DNA from 3 places in the Paenibacillus sp. 2TAB23 genome. Region 1 is predicted to be linked to each of the others. Evidence: predicted binding sites of a transcription regulator. Region 1 holds the regulator's gene; each other region holds the start of a gene.
What was found. Region 1 encodes Rex, which represses fermentation and respiration genes when NADH is low (regulators of the CRP and FNR family bind a similar motif). Its sites were predicted from a motif close to TTGTGAAATATTTCACAA; they were not measured.
Positions count from the first base shown of each region.

Region 2: AB4Z29_RS10200 (DUF1641 domain-containing protein) is a predicted target of Rex. The motif match lies at 4,232-4,249, and genes of this name have one in related genera.
Region 3: nadA (quinolinate synthase NadA) is a predicted target of Rex. The motif match lies at 1,860-1,877, and genes of this name have one in related genera.

Region 1 is NZ_JBFRGD010000004.1:352,814-358,803, forward strand. Features, by position in the region: gene AB4Z29_RS08980 (cell wall elongation regulator TseB-like domain-containing protein) at 1-286, opposite strand, end outside; gene AB4Z29_RS08985 (amidohydrolase) at 319-1,620, opposite strand; gene AB4Z29_RS08990 (redox-sensing transcriptional repressor Rex) at 1,601-2,257, opposite strand; gene dinG (ATP-dependent DNA helicase DinG) at 2,272-5,160, opposite strand; gene AB4Z29_RS09000 (hypothetical protein) at 5,177-5,875, opposite strand.
Region 2 is NZ_JBFRGD010000005.1:153,430-159,419, reverse strand. Features, by position in the region: gene AB4Z29_RS10220 (copper amine oxidase N-terminal domain-containing protein) at 1-549, shown strand, start outside; gene AB4Z29_RS10215 (GDYXXLXY domain-containing protein) at 834-3,068, shown strand; gene AB4Z29_RS10210 (hypothetical protein) at 3,139-3,597, opposite strand; gene AB4Z29_RS10205 (MGMT family protein) at 3,680-3,988, opposite strand; gene AB4Z29_RS10200 (DUF1641 domain-containing protein) at 4,338-4,778, shown strand; gene AB4Z29_RS10195 (NAD(P)/FAD-dependent oxidoreductase) at 4,815-5,990, shown strand, end outside.
Region 3 is NZ_JBFRGD010000029.1:13,494-19,483, reverse strand. Features, by position in the region: gene AB4Z29_RS28350 (ABC transporter permease) at 1-581, shown strand, start outside; gene AB4Z29_RS28345 (ABC transporter permease) at 582-1,544, shown strand; gene nadA (quinolinate synthase NadA) at 1,941-2,879, shown strand; gene nadB (L-aspartate oxidase) at 3,002-4,615, shown strand; gene nadC (carboxylating nicotinate-nucleotide diphosphorylase) at 4,608-5,492, shown strand; gene AB4Z29_RS28325 (type III pantothenate kinase) at 5,489-5,990, shown strand, end outside.

The DNA.
Region 1 (5,990 bases):
TTCCCGAAGAGGCTTTCACGATCTCCGGATTCGATTCATCCGCAAGCCATACGAACACTTTCTCGTCATCCTTGTCGGTTCCTTCCACAATCCAGCTTTCTTTATCCCAAACTTGATGGTACACGTGCTCGACCTGCGTAAGTCCTGCCGCTTCAATAGCTTGCCTTTCAGCTTCTTCGATAGCGGCACGCTGCGGATTTTGTATATCAAGAAAATAAATGAAAACGATGGTTATTAGCAGCAAGAGAGCAGCGACGAAAAGAAATATCCATCTCTGCAGCGTCATGAACGGAGGACGTTTCCTTGCTGTCGCGCGCATTAGGCGTTCAGCAGACGATCGAAGCTCGCCTGCGCCTCGTAACGAATTTTCTCCTCGTCCAGGAATGTACTTTCACCGTTTCGGAGCACTTGACGTCCATCAATCCATACATGCCTTACATCCCTGCCAGACCCCGCATATACCAAATGGGAGATCATATCGGTTTGGGGATAGAAATGCGGCTGTTCAAGATCGATAGCGATGAAATCTGCTTTTTTGCCAACCTGCAAGCTTCCTAGGTCGTTTTCCTGCCAGATCGATTTCGCTCCGTAGATCGTGCCAAGCTTGAGTGCTTCCCATGCAGGAATAGCAGTGGGATCACCGGAAATTCCTTTGTGCAACAAGGCAGAGAACCGAATTTCTTCGAACAAATCAAGATTATTGTTGCTTGCTACGCTATCCGTTCCCAAAGAAACCGTTACGCCTGCGCGCAGCATCTCGGGTACGCGTGCAATTCCGCTCGCCAGCTTTAAGTTGCTGACAGGATTATGTGACACTGCTACACCTTTGGCTGCCAGCAGTTCAATCTCTTCCGTATTCAAATGCACAGCATGAGCGACAAGGGCTGGACGTGAAAAAAATCCAAGCCGGTCTAAATGCTCGACAGGTCTGACACCGTAATCTCTTACATTCTGCTCAACCTCTGCAATTGTCTCGGACATATGCGTATGAAGCGGCAGGTTATGGTCGTGCGCAGCCTGTACGAATCGCTCAATATATGCGGGTGGACAAGTGTAAGGCGCATGAGGCGAGATCATGGTCGTGATGCGTCCGTCTGCCTTCCCGTTCCAATCCCGTGCGAATGCAATGGCTTCAGCTAGCTTAGCTTCCTGAACGTCTTCCGGACATAATCCGATGACACCTCTAGTCAATACTCCTCGTATACCGCTTTGCTCCGTCATTTGCGCAACCTGGTCCATACGGTCATACATGTCAACAAAAGCAGTCGTACCTGAACGCAGCATCTCTACAATGGCCAATCCGCTGCCAGCGCGCGTGTCCTGATCGACATATTTGCCCTCCATTGGCCACATTTTTTGCTCAAGCCACACTTGGAGATTTTGGTCATCGGAATAGCCTCTTAGCAGACTCATCGCCGCGTGACCATGGGTGTTGATCAATCCTGGCATGAAAGCCAGCTTGCTTCCGTCAATCTTTTCTACAACATCAGATAGTCCAACAGGCGCCTCGGTACCTATGTACGAAATTCGGTCGTCCGTAACGACCATATGTCCTTTAAAGGATGGTGCTGCATCATCCATCGTAATAAACAAACCGTTTTCAATCCAAATCTGACTCATCCTGGCTCTCTCCTTCTCGAACTAAATAATAGGCAATGCTTAGCAATTCTCTGGTGAAATCCGCGTTTTGAATGCGTACCTCATCTGGAACTCTCAAGATGGCAGGCGCAAAGTTGAGAATGCCTTCCACGCCAGCCTCCACGAATTGATTGGCTACGTTTTGTGCCTCGATGGCAGGTACCGTAATAATGCCAATTCGAATCTTCTGCTCGGCGACCGTTGCGACAAGCTCACTCATAGGTAGAACGATTAAGTTATTGATGCTCGTTCCGATCTTGCTCGGATGATCATCGAATACTGCCGTTATCTGCATATTATCCTTCGAGTACTTATTGTAATTGCATAAGGCATGCCCTAAGTTTCCAGCGCCTACCAATGCAACCTTTATCGTCTGATCCACCTTTAGAATCTGACGAATCTTTTCGATGAGATAAACGACGTCATAGCCTACGCCTTTGCGGCCGAATTCACCGAAATAGGCTAGATCCTTTCGGATTTGCGCGGGGTTCAAATCAAGCTTATTTCCTAAATCCTGTGAAGAGATAGTCTGTATCTCGCGATTCACCATCTCATTCAACACTTGGAGATACACGGGAAGCCTTCTAACGACAGCCTCTGATATTTTCGTTTGCTTCATCGCTTCTCCTCCTCCTAACTTGGCTCGATCGTCTTATTGTCCGGTTCTTCCTTTATGCCCTCGCTAAGCCACTCACGCATACGGTTGATCATCTGATCCGTGTGCATCGTTTCGATCTTAGGACCTGGCAGCGAATACAAGAAATGTTTGCCGTAGTAGGTGTCAATGACTCTCGTATCATAAATGATGACGATGCCTTTGTCTTGTGACGTTCTGACCAAACGGCCAAACCCCTGCTTGAACCGAATAACCGCCTGCGGAATGGACAGCTTCATAAACGGATTCTGCTTTTGCCGCTGCAGCATTTCTGCTTTTGCCTCTGCCAAGGGATGACTTGGTGGCTGGAATGGCAAACGAATGATGGCTAAACAGATCAAGGCTTCTCCCGGTATATCGACGCCTTCCCAGAAGCTGCTCGTGCCAAGCAGCACAGACTCCGGAGTCTGACGGAAGCGTCTCGTAAGCTTCGTACGGTTGCCGCTGTCGATCCCTTGACCGAGTACTTGAATGCCTGAGGAGCTTAATCTATCCTTCAGCGGCTCGTACACCTGTTTCAACATTCGGTATGAGGTAAACAGAACGAGCATTCTGCCATTCGTTTCCTTCGCTGCGTCTGCAAGAGATGTTACGAGCATTTCCATATAGGTGTCATCAACGTTCGTACCTTTAAGTACAGGAAAGTTTCGCGGAATGACGACGAGCGCTTGCTCTCTATAATTAAAAGGCGAAGGCAGCTGAACGGTTTTCAGCCGTCCTTGCTCCTCGTAACCAGTAAGGCCAAGCTGCTCCTCCGCGTACTGAAACGACTTTTGCACAGACAAGGTTGCCGAGGTAAGGACAATGCTTTCTTTGACGTCGAAAAAATATTTCTGCAGCTGTGCGCTGACGTCAACGGGAACGCCATATAATTGTACGGAACGATAGCGGTAGACGCTGCTTGCCTCAATCCAAAATACAGAATCGGTTAACTCGAGCTTAATGAATATACGCAGCTCATCCTTCAACCTTACAATGTCACGAACGGCACCATTCAAATCCGTAATAATAGCCTGTATGGCTATGTCATCGATGCGGTCTTTAATGTCCGTTACCATTTTTTCAACGGTACGCGCTACGCGGTTCAGCTCCGTATGAAGATTGCCTTCAACCGTTTCGCCATCCTCCCACCCTGCGGGCAGCTCATTCTTCTTGAGCCGGCAGACTGATTGCCCGTTTTCTGTGGGACCATCAGATGAGGTGGACGTGAAGCTGTAGAACATCTCGAATAGCTTATCCCAATGCTCTTTGATTTCTTGGAATATCGGAATGACCGTATCAATGGTTTCAAGCCAAGACGCCTGATGCGCATCATCCTCATATAACAGCTTCTGACGAAGCCCAGGCAGCAAGCCTGAACGCGCATCCTTGTATAAACGCTGAATGACCTGAGTCAATGAGAAGTAATTGATCTGCATGCCTAGATGCTTGCCTGCGACTTCTTCAACATGGTGCGCTTCATCAATAATAAGATGCGTATATGACGGCAGAAGCCGATGATCGGCTTGAACATCCGTGAACAGCATGGAGTGATTCGTGATAGTGACATCGGCGATGTTAGCTTCATGTTTGGCTCGGTGATAAAAGCATCGCTTAAACCAAGGGCATGCTCGATTCAGGCAAGAATCGGTGTCGCTGGCTACCGTTGACCAGAATTCGGCTCCTTTGTTGCCAAAGTTAAGCTCCTCTTGGTCTCCGGTTTCTGTTTCGCCAAGCCAAACGACCATCTGCGCGGCAGTTACCGTATCATCAATGGGAGAAACCAGATCCTTGGTGTTCACTTTGCCCTCGAATTTGCGCAAGCACAAATAATTGCCTCTGCCCTTAAATATCGAAGCTCTAAATTCGAAGGGTAAAATGTCCTCGAGCAATGGCAGATCACGCTGCCTCAACTGTTCCTGCAAGTTGATGGTATGTGTGCTGACGACAACCTTTTTGCCATTCTGAATGCCATAATACAAAGCGGGAATCAAATAACCGAGTGATTTCCCCGTCCCCGTCCCTGCTTCAATGAGCAAATGCTGATTTTGATGAAGTGCACTGTACACCTCTTGGAACATCGCGACCTGCGCTTCACGTTCTTCATAATTTTCGAACTTTTGCTCGAAGCGCTGCCGAACGTCAGCCAAATAATTGTCAAAAGAAACATCGGTGAGCGGCATCGCATTCGCGCTGCTTGAGCGCGGAGGCTGCTCCTCGTTCCATTCCCTTACCTTCAAAGCGAATTGGTTGAAATAATCGTATTCATTTGATTCAAATACGTTTTTGTACTCCATTTCCTTCTGTGTGTGCTTAATGAACCAGCTTAAATCGCTGTCGTCATCAACAAGCGCGGAAAGCCGCTGCAAAGTAAGCAGCGGCATTTTGCGAAGCTTTTTAACCGTTTCAATTAGCAATAACCCGGTTGCCCTAGCATCGCTATCTGCACGGTGATGCTGATCATGCGGTATACCGAATAGCTCGGAGACCGCTCCAAGCTGATACGTATTAATGGTCGGATATAAAATTTTGAGTAACTCAATCGTATCTAATCGTCTTCCGCCGAAAGGACGCATGCCGCATTTTTTTAGCGCTTGGTTCAAAAAACCTGCATCAAATCCGACATTGTGCGCAACCAATACAGCATCCTGCAAGAGAGGGACAAGTTTGTCGATTACCTCGTTGAGCGACGGTGCATCCGCAACGACCGATTCATCAATTCCTGTTAGTTGTGTAATGAAGGCCGGTATTGGGATATTAGGCCGAACAAAGGAGCTATACTGGTCAATAATCTCTAGCTCATCCGACACGATGACTAGACCAACCTGCAAAATGTCATCCTCCGAGCTATGTCCCGTCGTTTCTAAATCCAATACTGCAAATTTCATTCATTCCCCGATCCTCTCACAAACAGCACAACTCCGTGCTTCCGAAATATAACGATAATTGCTTAGGCGTTTCCTGGCATGACTTCAAGTTATTCATTGGATCCTTAAAGCTTGGACAAACATCATGTGCCTTCAGAAACAATTGTTCTGCCTGCGCCATATTCATATGCACCGCTTGAATGCACCCTAGCGCATTATAGCCCATTGCCAGCCATTTGGGAAAGTCCGTTGTGGCAATCAGCATTTGAAAATGTCGCTGTGCCTCGCTCCAGTTTTGAAGATGCATATTCGTCATGCCAAGAAATAATCGAGCCAAATTACATTCGGGCGACTGAATGATAACAGTTTGGAATTGCATCTCTGCTTCAGAAAACATAAATAATTTATAATAGCCTTGGCCTTTGGATATGACGGAAGCAAGCTCATCTGGAATTTCCAAATCTGCCGAGCTGCAGGTTGCTTTTCCGCTAATAGGCATAATGGACGGAACAGCACCCGCAGAGTTCGGGGCATTGGACATTTCACCTTGCTGCTCCTTGAAATCAGCAAACTTCTCTTCGAACTCAAGCCATTGCTCGATAAACGTATCGCTGACCTTCTTCAATTCATTCATTTGCTCTTCGTAAAGCTGCTTTTCCTTGGAGTCTGCATCGCCATACTGCTCAATAATTTGATCAAGCATGTCATTCATGGATGAAAACATATGTTGGAACATACCGCACCCGCCTTCGCCAAAGAATTAAGGAGTGTTATGTTCATTTTCTGTTTTAAAGATGGTTTTCATGCAGCATCCCATTCGTTACATAATGCAGGGATTTAAATAAGGAGCC
Region 2 (5,990 bases), on a different contig from region 1:
GCCTTTGATATTTATCAATCGGGCAATAAAACGGGTCTGTACGACAGCTTCCGCAAAGGCTACAGCTTCATGTTCGGCGTAGGCAAGGCGCTTGGCGGTGCCATCGTTACCCAAAAACCGGAGCTCTTTCAAGTAAAACCGCCGGTTACACAGCCGGAGAATCCGAATAATGTTACAACGATTTGGTTCCAGCTTGGTAACAAAAATGCGCAAATTAATGGCAAAAACGCCATGATGGATGTTGCTCCTTACGTCAAGAACGGTACGACCTTCGTCTCTCTTCGCACATTGACGGATACGCTTGGCGCAAACGTTCAATATGTACCGGCAAACAAAACGGTTGAGCTTAGAGTTGGCGAGGATAAGGTCGTATTCTGGCTAGGCAAAAATGTCATTCAAGTCAACGGTGCTAAAGTGACCCTTGATGCCGTCGTTCATATCAAAGACGGACGTACGCAAGTTCCTCTTCGTTTCATTGCAGAATGGCTAGGCTGGAACGTCAATTGGAAACAGTCGAATCAATCCGCAACGTTGACGAAAGCCATGTAATCGGCAGTTAGAAACAAGTAGAAAACTCCTGATAGCTGCTGTCAGGAGTTTTTTGCTTGCCATAGAATTGAAGCTGGCAGTTGGCATCATTTAAGCCTAACGTAGTCGTCCATTTATCCATGCCCAAAAGGATTCGAGCGATTAACAGGTGGATAACGAGGGTAATCATATTGCAGCGAGACGAATGGCAACTTGGAATAGTACTACAAAAAGTGAGTACTATCTCGCCAAGGATTGGGTCATTATAATACAAGACATACCACCAAGAAAGGCATGTGAGTACAATGCTGCGATTGAATGTTACCCGCGTCGGTTTCCTGATGGGCGTGTCCCTGCTGCTTGCTGCCATCATCTACTTTTTCGCTGCCAACTGGGGCGGCTTAGACCGTGCCGATAAAATTCTTGCCTCCGCTGGCATCATGGTGCTGTTCTACGGAGCATCTGTCTTTTTTGCCAAAATGAAAATCATGCTCGGACATCACTCTTTCCTGTCCGCTCTATTCCTAGTGGGCGGCTGTATTTCATTCGGCGCCGCCGTTGCGCTGCTCAACCAAATTTACAATTCCCATGCGGACACGTACGAGCTGTTTCTGGTATGGTCGATTCCCGCACTGCTGTTCTCTTTTATTACGCGCTTCAACCCGTTTTATTTGTTGTCCTATGTCCTTATACATTTGACGCTGTGGCAATATTTTTTCCCAAGCTCCATGTACATGGAACGCACAGATAACGAGCTTTGGCTGATCGGCTGCATGTTTGCGCTCATCAACCTTATTCTGCTCCTGCTCACACAGTCCAAGCTTCTGCCTTCAGCTCCGCTGAAATTCGTTAGCTTTATCGTCTTCCATATTGCCTTGCTTTTTCTAAGCAATTCGACGCAGTTCGAGCATTTTGGCTTTTGGATGAACATCGCTTGCATCGCTGCAATAGCGACCGGGTTCTACTACTTCATCCGGGTTCGCCTGGACAAGGTGATGCTTACGCTTAATGCGCTAGCCGCGTCCGCATTTGCCGTATTTAAATTTCTAGAGCTGCTCTCAGAGCATGCTTCTACAACATTTTTTGTTTTCGGCTTGCTGTTCGTCGCCTTGCTGCTGACCGCAAATTTCTTTTTCTTCCGCTTCCTCAACAAGCTCGGAGCTGACGAAGCAACTGATGAACCGCATGCGGAGCCCAAGCTGAAGGAAGAGCATCAAAGCGTCCTTGTTGGCAAAATCGTATCCACAATCGTGACGGTAATCGGTGTGTTGATCGGGAGCATCTCACTGGTGGGATTAGTCTTGCTTGCATCGAACAATGCGGATCCGGAGCAGGTTTTACTCATCCTCTCCTTCCTGTTCGTGCTTCCTATGCTGCTGCTTCGGCGCCTTAATCCGGTCATCCGGTACACGGTTCTCACGATTGGATACGCGGCAGGGATCGTCGCCATCATATGGATTGACGCCGCAGCCTTAACGCTTCTGTATCTTGCTCTAACGGCTGCTGGCTGGTTTAGACTTCACGGAAGGACGCAGCACTTATTCAGCTATTCGCTCATTAACCTGAACATCGCCATTCTGCTGTTCCAGCTGTTTGAATACATTCAGCATGCTTCATCCTTTATTGTACTCATTATGGCTGCGCTGAACGCCGTCGTCTTTGCGAGCCACTATCTTCTAAGCGAAGGGGCCATGCGACAGCATGTAAGGGAATGCGGACTGCTATTTACGCTGCTGCTGATGTTTTGGCTCACGTTTATGCCTGATATTTTCCCGTATTCCTATGAGCTTTTTAATGTAATCAACTTCCTTGTCGTGACCGTTCTTTCATTCCTATTCGTTCGCCGGAAGCAGACGCTCGAAGCAGCGGCGAGCTTAGTGTTTTGGTTCATCTTTGTTGGCTTCAAATACTATGACTTGTTCTGGACGCTGCTTCATAAATCAATAACCCTTGCTCTCCTAGGCATGATCGCCATCGCCGTTACTTATTTATTTGCCTATCGATCACGCGCTGGCGTTCCTGAGGATTCGGATGCTTACAGCCGAATTCTGCATAAGAGTCCTGTTCTAATGGCCATAGTCATTGTGCTTCAGCTTGGCTATGTCGGGTATCACGCTGCGACGAGCGAGATCCTGCTCTCTGGCGGGACTCCCGTAAAGCTTGCCATTGAACCGCTTGATCCGAGATCGCTGCTGCAAGGAGATTACGTTACGCTCAATTACAGCATTTCCACTCCGCCGTCCATCGTAAATAAGGAACTTGAGGCCCGCGGAGGCTCGCGCCGCATCAAGGCCGTACTCCAGGAAGATGCGAATGGCATCTATCAATTTAGCCGGTTATATTCGCAAGGAGAGCCGTTAAGCGCCAAAGAAATCGTCATTAATGGCGTCTATAATGGCTGGGACGGCATCTACTATGGCATTGAAACCTACTTTGTTCCGGAAGGCACCGGAATGGAGACTGAGCGGCAAGCGAAGTTTGCGCATATTGTGGTTGGAAAAAACGGAGACTCTCTTCTGAAACGATTAAGCAAAGAATAAGCATATGCTTCTGCGATTGAAAAAAGCAGGACGTACGCGGCACATTTGGCCGGATACGTCCTGCTTTTTCTTATGAAGTCAGCCTGCTCAGCTCCGGAAACTCCTCCAGGTAGCCATTGCGTTCGAGCTCCATCAGCGCTTTCCGAATGCTTTGCTCGTCTTCCCCAGACTGATCCGAGAGCGTCAGCAGCTCCGATAACGTAATTTCCTTATGCTCTTTACAATACGTAAGCAGGCCTTTGGCCGCCCAAGACAAACGGTCATCCTGGAATTCCCCGATCATTTTACGGAACAATTTATGTGGTATTAACTGCTCATCTACTAAGGACTGCATCGCTTTAATGGCTAGTTTTGTCGTCATGCGTCCCTTTTTGGCAACCTCATCTAAGGTGAGCGACGCCGTATCCGCCGTGCTTGAACTCAATACGATATAAATCATTTGCGAATAAATATCCAAGCTCGGATTGTAAAAGATTTCGGTCGAAACAGTGAAGTTTCGTACATTTCCAGGTGTTATTTCAGTAGTCATATTCTTTCTCTCCCTTCCGATTGGTCTATACCATAATAAAGGTTCGGATACGGGGTTTCAAATCAGCCTTTATTAGAAAATGTTAATTATAGTCATACCTGTATTTTTCTAAATCGATTCGTCCCTCTGCACTTACTTCAATGCCTTCCTCTCCAAGAAATCGAATCTGCGAATAACGCGCCTCCTCGTCGGTTATGGCAATTTCTCCTTTTGCATTAATGACTCTGTGCCAGGGAAGGTTATGAATACCGCTAAGCGAATGCAGAATGCGAACGACCTGCCTTGCGCCTCTTCGGCTGCCGGCTTGCTCTGCTATTTGACCATAAGTCATGACAGCACCCGCCGGTATCGACTGGATAATCAAGATTACCTTCTGAGTAAATGGCTTCATGTCAATCGTTCTCCTTCTCTTCAATAGGCCTGTTAAGGGCGAATATTACCCGTTTCTTAGCCTAAAGCGACAAATCGCAATATTTTTTTACAGAAAGTAATAAATTTCTTTTTAACTTTTGGCAAAAACGATGTAGAATAGAATCAAAGGGTTCAATCCGATTACGTCATACTCGCTAATGCTTCCTTGTCCGATAGCCGGGATAAGGCTGTTACTAACGCACACACATTTTTTTGCGAAACTATGTGAAAAGTGTAACAAACTTCAAGGATGTTAAGCTTCACTTAGCGACTGGCACAATTGAGACCACAACTTACTTTCAAATTTACGCAAAGGAGGACATTCTATTATGTCACAACCAACTGCTGGACAAGAGGTCGCAGCAAGCCTCGTGGAAGAAAAGCAAACTTTGGATGTACTTGATCAGTTATTGAAGCCGGAGGTTCAACAGTCTCTGACTGTACTTGTAGACAACCTTCCTAAACTAGCTGAAATGGTTACACTGATGACTAAAGCTTATGACTTCGCGCAAGGCATTGCAACAGACAAAGTGTTGATCAACGATTTCGCTCAAGGTATCGGTGAATTCGTCAAACCGGTTCAAGAAAAAGCAAAAGGTATCGCTACTGCAGCTATGGAAGCTGGCGAGCGCTCGCAAGAGGCTGCTGGATCATCCGTTGGCCTATTCGCTATGCTGAAAATGCTGAAGGATCCAGAAGTTCAAAAAACGCTTCGCTTTGCACAAGCATTCCTTAGCGTATTGTCGGAACGGAAAAACGAAAAAGCATAATACACTGATTACGTATAGAACGAACGGAGGATGAACATGTCGAAGCAAATTCTAATTCTTGGTGGCGGTTACGGCGGTCTTCTAACTGCGCTAACAGCTCGCAAGCACCTAAGCGCAGCAGAAGCAAGCATCACAATCGTAAACCGTTTCCCTACTCACCAAATCATCACTGAGCTGCACAGACTTGCCGGCGATACGACTGCTGAGCAAGCCGTTGCTCTGCCGCTAAGCAAGCTTCTTGGCGACAAACAAGTCAATATCGTTGTTGACACTGTAAAAGAAATTAAACCGAACGAGAAGCAAGTGGTTCTCTCTAGCGGCCAAGTGCAAAAGTACGACACGCTTGTCGTTGCCCTAGGCAGCGAAACGAACTACTTCGGAATTCCTGGACTCGAAGAGAACAGCCTTGTTCTTAAGTCCGTTTCCGATGCTAACAAAATTCGCAAGCATGTGGAAGACCGTCTTGACGCTTACAAAAAATCAGGCAACAAAGCTGACGCAACAATCGTTGTTGGCGGCGGCGGCTTGACAGGCGTTGAGCTTGTTGGCGAATTCGCAGACAGACTTCCTGAAGTATGCCGCAGCAAAGGCATCGACTTCAATGATATTTCCCTATATTGCGTAGAAGCCGGCCCTGCCGTTCTGCCAATCTTCCCTAAAGTATTGATCGATCGTGCAGTGACAAGCCTAGAGAAGCGCGGCGTGAACTTCATTACGAGCGTAGCGATTACCGAAGCAACCAAAAGCTCCGTATCTTTGAAAGACGGACGCACAATCGAATCCAGCACAATCATCTGGACTGGCGGCGTTAAAGGCAACCCTGTTGTCGGCAGCAGCGGCCTTGCAGAGGACCGTGGCCGTTCGACGGTTACACCAACGCTTCAATCGACTTCGCACGCTGACGTATTCCTAGCAGGCGACTGCGCGGTAGTATTCCCTGAGGGCGGCGACCGTCCTTACCCTCCTACAGCTCAGCTTGCTTGGCAAATGGGCGAAACGGTAGGCTACAACCTAGCGGTTCAAATCAAGGGCGGCGTTATGGATAAGTTCGTTCCGGTATTCTCTGGTACGCTTGGCAGCCTTGGCCGCAAAGACGGCGTGGGCACAATCGGCGGAAATGCAACGCAGCTGAAAGGCTTGCCTGCATCGTTGATGAAGGAAGCGAGCAACATTCGTTATCTTTCGCACATCCACGGCCTATTCGCACTTGCA
Region 3 (5,990 bases), on a different contig from region 1:
GACAACAGAAATCAATGGCGGTTCACGAATCCGCTATGGTCAAAATCGATTGGCTGATCAAGCTGACGGACAATGCCCGGATGCACTGGGGAACCATCATTGCGATCGTCTGCGTTATCATATTTTACATCGTACTCTGGCGTACAAAGCAAGGCTATGAGCTGCGTGCGGTTGGCCACAATCCCGATGCAGCCCTGTATGCGGGGATGAATGTCAATGTAACGATGGTGAAATCGATGTTCATAAGCGGTATGTTTGCAGGACTTGGCGGGGTTTTTGAAATTCTAGGTGTATTCGGCAATCAGACTGTGATGGCTGCTTCTCCTGGCTATGGGTTTGACGGTATTGCAGTAGCATTGCTTGGGGGCAATACCCCAATAGGCGTTCTGTTAGGCGCTGTTTTATTCGGCGGGTTAAGTTACGGCTCAGCCGGTATGAGCTTTGGTGCAGGCGTTCCTCCGGAGGTTGTTCGCATCGTGATCGGTGCCGTTATTTTCTTCGTTGCTTCGCATGGATTAGTGAAGTGGTTCCTTAAGCCTTTTCTAAATAAACGTGCGAGCAAGCGGAAGGAGGCGGCGTAGATGAACGTACTCGAAATCATTGGACAGCTCATTAATACAACGCTTGTCTTTTCTACCGCGCTGATCTTTACGGCGCTCGGGGGAATGTACTCGGAGCGCTCGGGTGTCGTTAACATCGGTCTCGAAGGCTTAATGGTGTCAGGCGCGTTTGCTGCGGCTGTCGCTACCGAATATGCCATTCAAGCGGGTCTTGGCGGCGTTTCACCTTGGATTGGTTTTATAGCGGCAGCCGTCTACGGCGTACTGTTCTCATTACTGCATGCGATATCGACGATTACGTTTCGGGCGGATCAAACGGTTGTGGGTGTCGTTATTAATATTTTATCGCTAGGCTTAGCCCTTTATCTGACAAAAAGCCTGTATGCAGGCTCGGGGCAGACACCACTGCTTGAGAACGTGTTTCATAAATGGCAGATTCCGTTTCTATCGGACATCCCTCTGCTTGGCAGGGCGATATTTACTGCATACCCGACAACGTATATCGCGCTCGCACTTGCTGTTATCAGCTACTACATTCTGTTCCGCACGCCTTTCGGGCTGCGTCTTCGCGCGGTTGGCGAGCATCCGAGCTCGGCAGATACAGTAGGGATTAGCGTGTCCAAATACCGTTACATCGGCGTATTGCTCAGTGGAGCGCTGGCAGGTCTTGGCGGTGCTACGATTACGCTGACAACGACAAGCAGCTTTGCGCATAATACGATTTCGGGCCAAGGCTTCATCGCGCTTGCCGCGTTGATATTCGGCAAGTGGAATCCGCTTGGCTTAGTAGGCGCAGCAATGTTTTTCGGTCTCGCACAAGCGCTCAGAAGCTTTATGCAGCGATTTGAATTTGCACAGCAAATTCCGGCAGAGTTCTTCTATATGCTGCCTTATGTATTGACCTTGATCGTTCTAGCGGGTGCCGTTGGCCGTTCCAATGCGCCTTCTGCGCTTGGTCAGCCATACGATCCAGCAAAACGTTAATGGAAGACAAAAGTCTCTTTCCCTTGAGGAGAGAGACTTTTCTATTTATACAGCAAGGCAATCGATTCTTTTCCCTTAATTGCCTAATATCGCCATATTGGGCGTGAATCGTCGAAATGGCTCGGATTTTATGCGAAGAAAGCCCGTTTGCTGCGAATGCTGCCCGGATACAGCTATAAGAAAAATTAATTTGAAGCAGTAGGCCCAAAAAGGGCTTTCACGCATTGACAGTAGCATCTACCGCGTGTAAATTAAAACTTAATCAAATGAATTTATCCCTTTTGGTTTAAACTATAGGTAAGCGACTTTCTAAGTTTGTGCATCAATTCACAAAGTTGAGCTTGCCGTATAACGGAATGGGCATACCCCATCCCTCATAAGAGGAGAGGATCTACTGTGGAAGCACTGGCGCTGGAACGCAAGGCGGAGCAAAACCGCGAGCTGCGTGAACGGTTGTTACAGTTGAAGAAAGAACGGAATGCTATTATTCTAGCTCATTATTATCAGCGTGATGAAATACAAGAGGTAGCGGATTTCCGCGGCGACTCCTTTTTGCTTGCGCAGAAGGCGGCCCAGACGGATGCTGACGTTATCGTTTTCTGCGGCGTTCACTTTATGGGTGAGAGCGCTAAGATTCTTGCACCTAACAAAACGGTTATTATACCCGATGAGCGCGCCGGTTGCCCAATGGCAGACATGGTCAGCGTTGATGGCTTGCGCAAGCTGAAAGCGCAGCATCCGAACGCAAAGGTAGTAACCTACATTAACTCGTCTGCAGAAATTAAAGCAGAGACGGATATTTGCTGTACATCAGCAAACGCGGTTAAGGTTGTGAACTCGGTTGAGGGCGATGAAGTGATCTGGGTACCGGATAAAAACCTTGGCCACTATGTGCAGCAGAACACAGATAAGAAGATGATTATCTGGGAAGGCTACTGCAACACGCATGACATGCTTACGGTCAAAGACGTTGAGGAAATGAAAGCGAAATATCCGAACGCACAGTTTGTCGTTCATCCAGAGTGCCGTCCCGAAGTTGTGGAGTTAGGTGACTTTGTCGGCAGTACAACAGCCATTATCAAATATTGCAAGGAATCCGATTGCCAAGAGTTCATCGTGGGCACGGAGGATGGCACTGGCTACCAGCTTCGTCTAGACAGCCCGGGCAAGACCTTCCATTTTGCATCCAAATATTTGGTTTGCCCGAATATGAAGGTGAATAATTTGAAGAAGCTTGTGAAAGCTTTGGAAACGATGCAGCCTCAAATTTACGTACCGCCTCATGTTGCGGATCAAGCCCGTCTTTCCTTGGAGCGCATGCTGCTTGTGAAGTAAGAAACGCTACTTTTATGTTCGCAAGATTAGCTTCGCTGTAAATTTTATGCCTATATTCCATGAAAAGACGTAAGCAGACGGCAGTGAGCCGGGTTTCACCGTTTACGCTTGGGGGAGCCATGATGATTCCTAGATATTTAGTAGATGTGCAGCTTAGTGAGCTGCCTGTTGTTGAAAAAGATGTCATCGTAATCGGGGCCGGCATTGCCGGTCTTTTTACCGCTATACGGGCAAGTGAGAACAATTCCGTTCTAATGATTACGAAAAAATCGCTGCTCGACAGCAATACAAGGTATGCACAAGGCGGAATAGCCGCTGTAATATCGGATGAGGATTCTCCAGCTTACCATAGACAGGACACGCTCATAGCAGGAGCTGGACTGTGCTCGGATGAAGCCGTCGATGTATTAGTGCACGAGGGACCTAAAGGCGTTCGCAGCTTAATTAAGATGGGAACGCAATTCGACTTGGAGAATGGCGAGTTTGCGCTGACGAAAGAAGGCGCTCACAGCCAGCGGCGGATTTTGCATGCCAACGGTGACGCTACCGGCTTCGAGATTGTTCGGGCTTTATCGGAAACCGCGGTTGCGAATGATCGAATCGAGGTGTGGGATGACCATTTTGTCATCGATTTGGTTACGCAAGACGGCGTATGCTGTGGAGCTATCGTGCAAAAGCCAGGCGGACAGCGTTTATTCGTCAAAGGCAAAGCCGTTATTCTCAGCTCAGGCGGTGCCGGGCAGCTATACCGCTACACAACAAATCCTGAGGTCGCAACAGGTGACGGCATTGCCATGGCTTACCGTGCAGGAGCATACATACAAGACGTAGAGTTCATTCAATTTCATCCGACTTCACTCTGTTACCCTGGAGCGCCGAGATTTTTAATTTCGGAGGCTGTCCGGGGCGAGGGTGCGTATCTTCGCAATATCAAGGGAGAACGATTCATGGAGCGTTATCATGAGCAGCAGGAGCTGGCTCCTAGGGACGTTGTTGCGCGCGCAATCGTTAGCGAAATGGAAGAGACGAAGTCAACCTTTGTTTATATCGATATTACGCATGAATCACCAGAGATGGTCAAGCACCGTTTTCCTACTATATACGAATACTGTTTGAGATACGGTCTTGATCTGACCTCGGATTGGATTCCGGTAGCCCCAGCCATGCATTATATGATGGGCGGAGTGAAAACGGACTTAAATGGAGAAACAAACATTAAGCGTTTGTTCGCATGCGGAGAGGTTTCATCAACCGGCGTACATGGAGCTAATCGATTGGCAAGCAATTCGCTGTCTGAAGCGATCGTGTTTGGCAGACGAATCATTAAGCGAATCGAAGAGCTTACGGAAAATACCGTTATCCCCGTTATCGACAAAGACACGGAGCGAATCAACACCTCGATTCAAGCGGTAGTCGAAAGACGTCTTAAGCTTCAAAAAATAATGGTTCGTTATGCAGGCTTGCGCCGAGATGCCAAAGGATTGATCAAAGGGCTGGAGGAATTGAAGCGTCAGCTTCCGATTTATCAGTCAGTGCTTACCGAGCGTGAGGAATATGAATTTGCGAACCTGCTCACATGCGCTTTACTGACTACAGAGGCTGCGCTCTCTCGCGAGGAAAGCCGCGGAGCGCATTATCGTGAGGATTTCCCGGCTCGCGACGATGAAATGTGGAGAAAGCATACGGTGTTACACCGTCTATATGGACTGACGGAGGAGCGAATAGAGAATGTTTGAATGGACGGCAGGCGGATATGATACGGCGGTGCGCGAGCAAATTCGCGGCTGGCTTGCAGAGGATATTGGCAGTGGAGACATCACGACAGAGACGACTATACCAAGGGATTCGCGTTCTAAGGCTGTTATCCATGTCAAAGAAAGCGGTATTGTTGCTGGAATTCCAATCGCTAAGCTTGTATTCGAGGTCGTGGATGCATCACTTGTATTCCAGCCTCACGTAAACGATGGGGATCATGTCGTTAAAGGAACGGTACTTGCTACAGTAGAAGGCAGCACGCACAGCTTGCTAATAGGGGAACGACTAGCGCTTAACCTGATGCAAAGGCTGTCTGGCATTGCGATGAAGACGGATGCATTTGTCCGTGCGCTTGAAGGCTTGCCGGTAAGGCTAGTCGATACGCGCAAAACGACGCCAGGCCACCGCATGCTTGAGAAGTACGCAGTACGCGTAGGCGGCGGAGCCAATCACCGCTTCGGCTTATATGATGCTGTAATGATCAAGGATAACCATATTAAAGGTTCAGGCGGCATTCGTGCAGCTGTTGAGGCTGCGCGCAGCAAAATCCCCCATACGATGAAAATTGAAGTGGAGACGGAATCGCTGGAGCAGGTGGGCGAAGCGCTCGCTTGCGGGGCGGACATTATCATGCTGGACAACATGGCTCCGGCTATGATGAGAGAAGCGGTAGCCCAAATCAAGCTAGCATCCCCGCATGTTATCGTAGAAGCGTCAGGCGGCGTTTCATTAGAAACAATTAAGGGTATTGCAGATTGTGGAGTCGATGTCATTTCCGTTGGAGGATTGACCTATTCTTTCCAAGCGCTGGACATTAGCTTGGATTTGAATGCGAAGAAGGGTGGGGAACTGCTTTGATCCTCGTCATTGACGTCGGAAACACGAATATCGTACTTGGCATTTACAAAGGAAAAGAGCTCCTTCATCATTGGCGTCTAAGCACGAATCGTTCTGCCACAGTAGATGAATATGGCATAAACATCCATAACCTGTTTCATTATGCGGGCGTTAAGCTTGAGCAGATGGAAGGGGTCATTATTTCCTCTGTCGTGCCTCCTTTGATGCGCACGTTAGAGCAGCTATGTCTGAAATATATGCGAAAAATTCCTTTAGTTGTAGGTCCTGGCGTGAAAACCGGATTGAATATCCGTTATGAAAATCCGCGTGAGGTTGGCGCCGATCGTATCGTTAATTCAGTGGCGGGTATCGTTAAATACGGGTCGCCGCTTATTGTCGTTGATTTCGGTACGGCAACGACGTTCGACTATATTGATGAAGGCGGCAACTACTTAGGCGGAGCAATCGTTCCGGGGATAGGCATTTCGACTGAAGCGCTTTACCAGCGTGCGGCAAAGC